Regions from separate parts of the Streptomyces sp. NBC_00690 genome, predicted to be linked through region 1. Evidence: riboswitches for the same ligand, from Rfam matches in the RefSeq annotation. Region 1 holds a riboswitch; each other region holds the start of a gene.
What was found. A riboswitch is a leader RNA that binds a small molecule or an ion and turns the genes downstream of it on or off. The one in region 1 is predicted to bind cobalamin.
Positions count from the first base shown of each region.

Region 2: it holds a riboswitch for cobalamin, as region 1 does, so the genes downstream of both, metE (5-methyltetrahydropteroyltriglutamate--homocysteine S-methyltransferase) here and OID54_RS25615 (ribonucleoside-diphosphate reductase subunit alpha) in region 1, are expected to answer to the same signal.
Region 3: it holds a riboswitch for cobalamin, as region 1 does, so the genes downstream of both, cobN (cobaltochelatase subunit CobN) here and OID54_RS25615 (ribonucleoside-diphosphate reductase subunit alpha) in region 1, are expected to answer to the same signal.

Region 1 covers NZ_CP109009.1:5,806,546-5,809,794, forward strand. The annotation lists gene OID54_RS25615 (ribonucleoside-diphosphate reductase subunit alpha) at 1-2,122, opposite strand, end outside; cobalamin riboswitch at 2,265-2,391, opposite strand.
Region 2 covers NZ_CP109009.1:230,292-233,540, forward strand. The annotation lists gene metE (5-methyltetrahydropteroyltriglutamate--homocysteine S-methyltransferase) at 1-1,811, opposite strand, end outside; cobalamin riboswitch at 2,000-2,224, opposite strand; gene OID54_RS01130 (hypothetical protein) at 2,815-3,249, shown strand, end outside.
Region 3 covers NZ_CP109009.1:4,612,751-4,615,999, forward strand. The annotation lists gene OID54_RS20190 (cobalamin biosynthesis protein CobG) at 1-1,345, opposite strand, end outside; cobalamin riboswitch at 1,424-1,583, shown strand; gene cobN (cobaltochelatase subunit CobN) at 1,619-3,249, shown strand, end outside.

The DNA of each region.
Region 1 (3,249 bases):
CGCGCTGCGGGATCTCCCACGCCGTGCGGTACAACTCGCGCACCTCGGCCGGCACCCAGGTGAAGCCCTGCACCGAGCCGTTGGACTCGCGCAGCGCCTCCCTCGTGGTCGCGTCCCAGACACCGAGCCGCTTCAGCTCCTCCACCAGGTAGTTGTTGACCTGGAGGAACTCACCGGAGAGCGTCTCGCGCTTGAAGAGGTTGGAGACCTGGGGCTCGATGCACTCGTACACACCGGCGATGGAAGCGATGGTCGCGGTCGGGGCGATGGCGAGCAGCAGCGAGTTGCGCATGCCCGTCGTCGCGATCCGCTCCCGCAGGGCGGCCCAGCGCTCGGGCCAGTGCAGTTCGACGCCGTAGTGGTCCGGGTGCAGCACACCGCGGGCCGTACGGGTCTTCTCCCAGGCGGGGAAGGTGCCGTGGCGCTCGGCGAGTGCGCAGGACGCCTCATAGGCGGCGAGCATGATCCGCTCGGAGATCTGGGTGGAGAGGGCCCGGGCGGCGGGCGAGTCGAACGGCAGCTTCAGCTGGAAGAAGACGTCCTGGAGGCCCATGGCGCCGAGGCCGACCGGGCGCCAGCGCGCGTTGGAGCGGCCCGCCTGCTCGGTCGGGTAGAAGTTGATGTCCACCACGCGGTCGAGGAAGGTGACGGCGGTACGGACGGTCGAGTCCAGCCGCTCCCAGTCGACGGCGCCGTCGACGACGAAGGCACCGAGGTTGACCGAGCCCAGGTTGCACACGGCGGTCTCGCCGTCGTCGGTGACCTCAAGGATCTCCGTGCACAGGTTCGACGAGTGGACCGTGTGGCCCGGCTCGGCGGTCTGGTTGGCGGTGCGGTTGGCCGCGTCCTTGAAGGTCATCCAGCCGTTGCCGGTCTGCGCGAGGGTACGCATCATCCGCCCGTAGAGCTCTCGGGCGGGCATGGTCTTGCGGGCCAGGCCCTGGGCCTCCGCGCGCCGGTACACGGCGTCGAAGTCATCGCCCCACAGGTCGACGAGCTCGGGGACGTCGGACGGGGAAAACAGCGACCACTCACCGTCGGTGTCGACCCGCCGCATGAACTCGTCCGGCACCCAGTGGGCGAGGTTGAGGTTATGCGTGCGCCGGGCGTCCTCGCCGGTGTTGTCGCGCAGCTCCAGGAACTCCTCGATGTCCGCGTGCCAGGTCTCCAGATAGACGGCGGCAGCGCCCTTGCGTCGGCCGCCCTGGTTGACGGCGGCGACGGAGGCGTCCAACGTCTTCAGGAACGGCACGATCCCGTTGGAGTGCCCGTTGGTGCCGCGGATCAGAGAGCCGCGGGCACGGATGCGGGAGTACGAGAGCCCGATGCCGCCCGCGTGCTTGGAGAGCCGGGCGACCTGGTGGTAGCGGCCGTAGATCGAGTCCAGCTCGTCCAGGGGCGAGTCCAGCAGATAGCAGGACGACATCTGCGGGTGGCGGGTGCCCGAGTTGAACAGGGTGGGTGAGGACGGCAGGTAGTCCAGCCGGCTCATCAGCCGGTACAGCGCGGTGACCTCGTCGAGGGCGCGTACGGAGTCGTCCTCCGCCAGGCCGCAGGCGACGCGCAGCATGAAGTGCTGGGGCGTCTCGATGACCTGACGGGTGATGGGGTGCCGCAGCAGGTAGCGGCTGTAGAGGGTGCGCAGCCCGAAGTAGCCGAAGCGGTCGTCGGCCGTGGGGTCGAGGGTCGCGTCGAGGCGTTCGGCGTGGAGCGTCACGAACGCGGCGGTGCGGTTGGCGATCAGACCCTCGGTGTGGCCGACGGCGACGGACGCGGAGAAGCAGGATGCTCCCTGGCTCTCGGCCTCTTCGGCGATGGTGAGGGTCAGCAGCCGGGCGGCGAGCCGGGAGTACGCCGGGTCCTCGGAGATCAGTCCGGCGGCGGCATCGGTGGCGAGTCCACGGAGTTCGGCCGTGTCTGATCCGGCGTTCCGTCCGCGCAGCGCAGCGGCGGCGACCCGACCGGGGTCGGTGTCCGGCAGATCGGCGGTCAGATCGGTCAGGGTCCGCAGCAATGCGGTTCCCGGTCCGTCCTCGCCGTTCCGCGACGGGGGAACCTGCTGCGGCATCTGCTCGGAGATGTCGGCGGTGCCTGAAACCGGATCGGCAGGCGCGATGGTCACGTGGTGCTCTCCCTCGCTCGGCTCGCGGGCCGACGGGCGGGGAGGGCAGGGCCGCCCGAGCGCATGCCCGACTTGGGGCAGCACTGTGCGGCGTCCCCCGGCCCAACCGCGAGGCCCGGACGTCTGGGCACCCGGATCGGTTGAACCGGGCGCGCTGTCGGCAGTCGGCCGGACTCGTACAGGTACGACAAAGCGCACCACGACATACCGTTGCGGGACAGTTCCGGATTCGCACCGGATTCCTCTGCGACGACAGCGAGATGAGCATACATGTGGGGGGGCATGCTGGAAGTACCCCCCACATGTTGTGTCGTGGCGGAATGCGAGGGGGAAGCCGGGGCCCTTGCGGCGTAGGGGCTGTGGCCCTGGAAAGCCTGGGTTCGAGGGGTCGGTGACGGCCGTTCGACGGGTTCGCAGGGGCGTCGGCGGGGTTCTCAGGGACGGCCACGGGGCTTCTTGCCCACGGCATCGGGGTCACGGGCTCGGCGATGGTTCCTCGTTCCGTGGCGGTGCCCGTGCTTGGGTGCCGGGGCAGGAATCAGCGGGCACAGTGGGCACAGCGGACGCACGGACGGGTGCGTACGACCCCGTCGAATCCGGTGTGCGCGATCCGATGGGCGATCCGTGCCCACGCGTATCCGCGCGTGGGCGCAGGCCAGAAGCGCCCGGGTGCGCACGGAATGGGGACCGATCCGCGGAAGGCTGAGGGGTGGAGAAAGCCGCGCGGTGTGGAACGGCCCCGCTCAACCGACGCCATGACGCCATGACGCCATGAGAAGGCGACATGAAGGAGAGTGCGAATGGAGATACGAACGAGAGGAGCCGTCCGTCGATCACCAAGCCGGATGCCGAGCTGCCGGAGGGCGATGAAAGGCCCTGGTGGGACCGTGTCCGCAGGTGTCAGTGCTTCGACATGGACTTTCGGCACCCGGGCTTTCCCCTACATCGCGGGAATTCCCGTACGCATGGAGGGTTTCGAAGTGCCGGGCGGCAATGGGGGGCACCACGGCGGATAGCCGTTGTCGGCCACGTACCGTTCCACCGGAGAAATGCCGAAACCGCAAACCCGAAACCGCTCAACAGCGGATGGCTCGTGACCGGCGGTTCGACGCCGTTCACCAGCTGGG
Region 2 (3,249 bases), 5.6 Mb from region 1:
TCGAGGTCGTTGACTTCGTCGCGGAGGGCGAGGGCGACTTGGCGGGCGGTGTCGCCGAGGGGTTGGTCGTCGCGGACGAAGGACCAGGCGAGCATGGTGACCGGGCCGGTGAGCATTCCCTTGACGGGTCGTTCGGTCAGGGACTGGGCGTAGGAGGTCCAGCGGACCGTCATCGGTGCGGGGCGGGAGATGTCTCCGGCCAGGACGGGCGGCCGGACGTAGCGGGTGCCGTAGGACTGGACCCAGCCGTGTTGGGTGGCGAGGTAGCCGGTGAGCTGCTCGGCGAAGTACTGGACCATGTCGTTGCGTTCGGCCTCGCCGTGGACGAGGACGTCGATGCCGGCCTTCTCCTGGAAGGCGAGGACGTCACGGATCTCGTCTTTGATGCGCTCTTCGTAGCCGGCGGTGTCGATGCGCCCGGCGCGAAGATCGGCACGGGCGGTGCGCAGTTCGTTGGTCTGGGGGAACGATCCGATGGTGGTGGTCGGCAGCAGGGGCAGCTGAAGGTGTGCGCGCTGCGCGATGGTTCGTTCGGCGTAGGGCTGGGAGCGGCGGCCGTCGGTGTCGGTGATGGCGGCGGTACGGGCGCGGACGGCGGGGCTGTGGGTGAGGGCGGAGTTGGTGCGGGAGGCGAGATCGGCCCGGTTGGCGGCGAGTTCGGCCGTGATGGCGTCGGTGCCCTGGGCGAGTCCCTTGGCGAGGGTGACGATCTCGGTGGTCTTCTGTCGGGCGAAGGCGAGCCAGCGGACGATCTGTGGGTCGATGTCACCTTCCGCGTCGGCGTCCAGCGGGACGTGGAGCAGGGAGCAGGAGGCTGCCACGTCGACGTGGTCCGCGAGGCCGAGGAGGGTGCCGAGGGTGGCGAGGGACTTCTCGTAGTCGTTGATCCAGATGTTGCGGCCGTTGACCACTCCGGCGACCAGGCGCTTGCCGCGGAGTCCGCCGGCGGCGGCGAGGTCGTCGAGGTTGCCTGCGGCCCGCTCGGTGAAGTCGAGTGCGAGGCCGTCGACGGGCGCCTTGGCGAGGACGGAGAGCGCCTGCCCGAGGCGGTCGAAGTAGGAGGCGACCAGCAGCTTGGGCCGGTCGGTGAGTGCGCCGAGATCACGGTAGGCGCGGGCGGCGGCGTTCAGGTCAGCCGGGGTGCGGTCCTGGACGAGGGCGGGTTCGTCGAGTTGCACCCATTCCGCGCCGGCCGCACGCAGGTCGGCGAGGACCTCCGCATAGACGGGCAACAGCCGATCCAGCAGGGTCAGCGGTTCGAAGTCGGTGGCGACCCCGGGCGCGGGCTTGGCCAGGAGGAGGTAGGTGATGGGTCCGACGAGGACCGGCCGGGCGTTGAGGCCGAGTGACTGGGCTTCCTTCAGCTCGGCCACCTGCTTGGTGGAGTCGGCCGTGAAGACGGTGTCGGGGCCGAGTTCGGGGACCAGGTAGTGGTAGTTGGTGTCGAACCACTTGGTCATTTCCAGTGGTGCAACGTCCTGGGTGCCGCGTGCCATGGCGAAGTAGCCGTCGAGTGGGTCCGCCGTGACGGCGTCCCGGTGGCGGGCGGGGACCGCACCGACCATGACGCTGGTGTCCAGCACATGGTCGTAGTAGGAGAAGTCGCCGGTCGGTACTTCGTGGACGCCGGCGTCGGACAATTGCTGCCAGTTCGCCCGACGAAGACCAGCCGCCGTTTCCTGGAGGGCGTCGGCGGTGACGCGGCCCTTCCAGTAGCCCTCGATGGCCTTCTTCAGTTCCCGATTGGGCCCCTGGCGGGGGTAGCCGTACACGGTGGCTCGTGCTGCCGCGGCTGCGGACTGCGCTGTCACAGAACTCTCCTTCGCGAGATGTCTCCTGCAATCCCGGGACGGGATGAGAACGCGAAGGGGTGACAGACCCGGCGGACCAAAGGTGCGCACTGCGCGCGGTGGTCCACCTGATACGCACTCCCCTCAGACTATGTCTGAGGGTGCCCACAACCCGCCCACGAGGTCACCGGGATACCGCGTACGAGTGGGTCGTACGCGGACAGCGGGCAGGTCTTCGGACTCGTGGGCACGCCTACCGGTCTCCCGGCGGGCACCTATTGGCCGTCGCTTCCCAGAACCGTTGCCCGGATCCAGTGCGTATGACGGCGGTCGTTCCCACTCACCGCTGCGGGGCAGTCCCGGATTCCCACCGGGTTCCCTCTTACGACGCGCCTACCTGGAGGGCAGAGCGAACCAGCTGCACCCGCCACCTTAGAGGGATCAGTCGGCGTCGGACAGTAGCGCCCACATTCCGGACGGTGATATGAGACACGGATGGAGCAGGGTGGAAACGGCCCGACCTGCCCGGAGCCGTGCGCCAGCTCGCTTCCCCCGCGGTTTCCCGCGATGGCCACCGCCACCCGAGCAACAAGTCGACCGGATGGACCAACCGAAGGGGTCCCGTCGGATGAACTCTTCACCGAGTCCACCGCTTGGCCCTGGAATCGCGAGGAGGCCGGCGACGAGATCGATCGCCCGCTTCGACAGCGCGGGGCGGAACTGTTGGACGACATCCTGAGGGCGCTGGGCAAGCTGATTTCTTGTCCCAGATTCATCAACTCTCGCCGATTTCCCCTGGCGTGGCGGCCGGAACGATTGACGCAGGCTCCAGGTCCGAGAGGCGAATCACCATCGCCTATGGGAAAATGGGCGCAGGAGGTTGCGATGATTCCATCGCGAGTGAACTGAACTCCCTCACCGCGAGGCTTCCCTGTCCAGTCAATGGTGGTGGGAACGATCGCGTCTCCATCGTCTGCACGATCTTCCCTTGCGCCCCGTCTTCGTTCGAGACGGGAGGACTCATATGTCTCTGTTCACCGGCGCCTACGCGAACCCGCTGGCATCGACCGCCCAACCGGCGATGCAGTCCGTCCTGAATGCCACTCGACAGACGCTGTCACTCGCGGGGGCTCCCAACGTCAACAATATGGCCCTGATCGTTGTTGCGCTCACAGGATTCCAGGGCACACTCGATCATCCCTGGGCGGCCCTCCGAGAGCAGGAGGAGCACTACTCGGGCAGCCTGCTGAAGATCGCCGCGATGTATGCGGCATTCGACCTGCGGGCGAGTGCCGACCAAGTGGCATCCTCCGGAGGCGGTTTGACCACCTGGCCCCAGATCGACGCAGCGCTCAAAGCGCAGTTCAATCCGGAAATCACTGCCCACACGCCTTCGCTGATCAACGGCTCCACAGTGCTGAAGCCGGAGGACAAGAGCAGGAGGCCCGACTACTCGGCC
Region 3 (3,249 bases), 1.2 Mb from region 1:
ACCTCCCTGCTGTGGAAGGGAGTTCCCATGAGACCACGGCCTCGGCCATGGCGCGGACGTCGGCCGAGGACTTGGCGCATCCGGGCATGCCGATGCAGGCGCCGACACCGTTCCAGGGGGAGTCGGCCGTGGTGATCAGCCCGGTGGCGGCCAGTTCGTCGAGGGCGCTGCCGGCCTGGTCGCCTGGCATGCCGGTGACGATCACTCCGCGCCAGGGGGTGAGGCGCAGTTCGCCGTCGGGCGTCTTCCGGGCGGTGCTGGTCAGCCGTTCCCACTGGGGGCCGGTGAGGCGGCCGAGGGGGGCGCCGATGGAGAGCGCGGCCGGGGAGGTGGCGGCGGGGGCGCTGGGGCGGATGGCCTCAGCTGGGCCGCTCGGGCCGCGCGGGATGCACAGAAGGGACGGGAGGGATGGGAGAGACGGGAAAGATACGGAGGGCGGCGTGGGCGGGACGGGCGGGGTGGGAGTCGGTCGGGGGTCCGGTGGGGTGACGATTCCGTACGGGGGCGGGGTGGCGGTCTCTCGCCGGGGGTGCCGTCGGATGCCCGTCAGGGGGATGCCCGCCTTCGCGAGCCGTGCCAGGGTCCCTTCCCGCAGTCGTGCGCCGGTGTCAGGGAGGTCCCGTACGCGCCAGACCTTGGCCTCGGGTGTGAGATCGGCCGCATCCAGGAACGTTTCAGCACAGAGCAGCGCGGCCCGTGGAGCATCGTCCGAACGGGACAGCAGCAGTACGTCATCGCTGTCCCCGATCCGCAGTCCGGCGCCACCGTCGTGGTCCCTCGCGGTCCGTCCGGATGTCCCGGCGGCCAGCAGGGTCACATCCGCGCGCAGGGCGTCCACGTCCCCGCGTCCGTCGTCCAGGGCGAACAGGAAACGCCCCGACAGGGCCGCCGCCCGAGCGCTGGCGCAGAGCAGTTCGTCCAGTGCCCTCAACCAACCCCGTACGCCGGGCCCCGAGCCGCTTCCGTCCAGTCCGTCCAGTCCGGCCAGGGGCGAGGCCACGACGTTGCGCACCCGCTCATGGGTCGCGGACGGCAACAGCCCTGCATTTCCCAGGAGCTGGGCCAACTCTCCGCCGCACTGCTCGCCGAGTCCGCGCAACTGCACATTGCCCCGGGAGGTGAGGTGCAGTTCGCCGTCGCCCAGCCGTCTGGCCGCCGTCAGCAGTGCCTCGGCCTGCGCCGGGCGCAGCACACCCCCGGGTATCCGGATCCGGGCCAGTGCGCCGTCGTCCGCCCGGTGCAGCCGCAGGGAACCGGGGCAGGCGTCACCGCGCACCCCGGAGGGGGTCGTACCGGTGGCGCCGGCTTGGGCCGGGCGGGGTGAGGTGGGCATGTCGGCGAGCATACCGACCAGCCACGACCGTCATTTGGGACGGTATGAGCCACACCAGTAAGACGGTATGAACCGCACCGAAAAGGCGACCCTTACTATTTCGGGGACGGGCCACCCGGTCCGGCAACGCAGAAGGCGACAGCGGAGGAAGCCCGGTGTGAATCCGGCGCGGTCCCGCCACTGTGAGCCGGCCGGACGAAGGCAGTCGTCGGGGCGGCGAGTCAGGAACTCCCGTCGTCCGACACTGCCCGGGGCGTGGACACCCCGAGGAAGGCCCGATGCCGTATGCCGCACGCACCGAAGACCCCTTCTACCGATGGACCGGCCAGCCCCCCGAACCCCCCGGGCGACGCACCCGACATCGTCCTGTTGTCGACGTCCGACACCGATCTGCTCAGTGCCCGAGCCGCCGGTGGACCGGTCGGCTTCCGCTATGCCAACCCTTCCCGCACCGCCCTCGACGACCTGCCCGCGCTGCTCGAAGGCGCCGGGCTGGTCGTCGTACGACTGCTGGGCGGGGTGCGTGCCTGGGAGGACGGACTCGACCGGATCCGGGCCAGCGGTCTGCCGCTGGTGGTCCTCACCGGTGAACAGGCGCCCGACGCACAGTTGATGGCCGCCTCCACCGTCCCCATCGGCATCGCCGCCGAAGCCCACGCCTATCTCGCCCACGGCGGCCCGGCCAACCTGGAGCAGTTGGCGCGATTCCTCTCCGACACCGTCCTGCTCACCGGCCACGGTTTCGACCCGCCGGCACCCGCACCCTCCTGGGGGCGGCTGGAGCGCACGTCCGCTGCCGGGGACGGCCCCACCATCGCCGTCCTCTACTACCGCGCCCACCACATGAGCGGAAACACCGCGTTCGTGGACACCCTGTGCGGTGCGATCGAGGCGGCGGGCGGCCGGGCGCTGCCGCTGTACGTGGCCTCGTTGCGGGCGCCGGAGCCCGAGTTGATCGAGGAGTTGCGGGCGGCCGAGACGATCGTGACGACCGTGCTCGCAGCCGGTGGCACCCGGCCAGCCGAGGCGTCCGCCGGCGGTGACGACGAGTCCTGGGACGCGGGTGCGCTCACCTCGCTCGACGTACCGATCCTCCAGGCCCTGTGTCTCACCGGATCGCGCGCCGACTGGGAGGAGAACGACGAGGGCGTGTCCCCGCTGGACGCGGCCAGTCAGATCGCGGTGCCCGAGTTCGACGGGCGGTTGATCACCGTGCCGTTCTCCTTCAAGGAGATCGACGCCGATGGGCTGCCGGCCTATGTCGCCGACCCGGAACGCGCCGCCAGGGTGGCGGGGATCGCCGTGCGGCACGCCAGGCTGCGCCGCATACCCGCCGCGGACAAGCGCCTTGCGCTGGTCCTGTCCGCCTATCCCACCAAGCACTCGCGCATCGGCAACGCGGTCGGGCTCGACACCCCCGCGAGTGCGGTCGCGCTGCTGCGGCGACTGCGCACCGAAGGCTACGACTTCGGCACCGAGGACGTGCCCGGGCTGGCGTCCGGCGACGGTGACGAGCTGATCCGGGCCCTGATCAACGCGGGCGGGCACGACCGGGAGTGGCTCACCGAGGAGCAGTTGGCCCGCAACCCGGTCCGCATCCCCGCGGCGGACTACCGGCGCTGGTACGCCACCCTCCCCGAGGAGCTGCGCACCGCCGTGGAGGAGCACTGGGGGCCGCCGCCCGGTGAGATGTTCGTGGACCGGTCGCGCAATCCGGAGGGCGACATCGTCCTCGCCGCCCTGCGGCACGGCAATCTGCTGGTCGTCATCCAGCCGCCGCGCGGCTTCGGCGAGAACCCGATCGCGATCTACCACGATCCCGATCTGCCGCCATCGCACCACTATCTGGCCGCCTACCGCTGGATCGCCACCTCCGACGCCGAGGGCGGCTTCGGCGCCGATGCGATGATCCACCT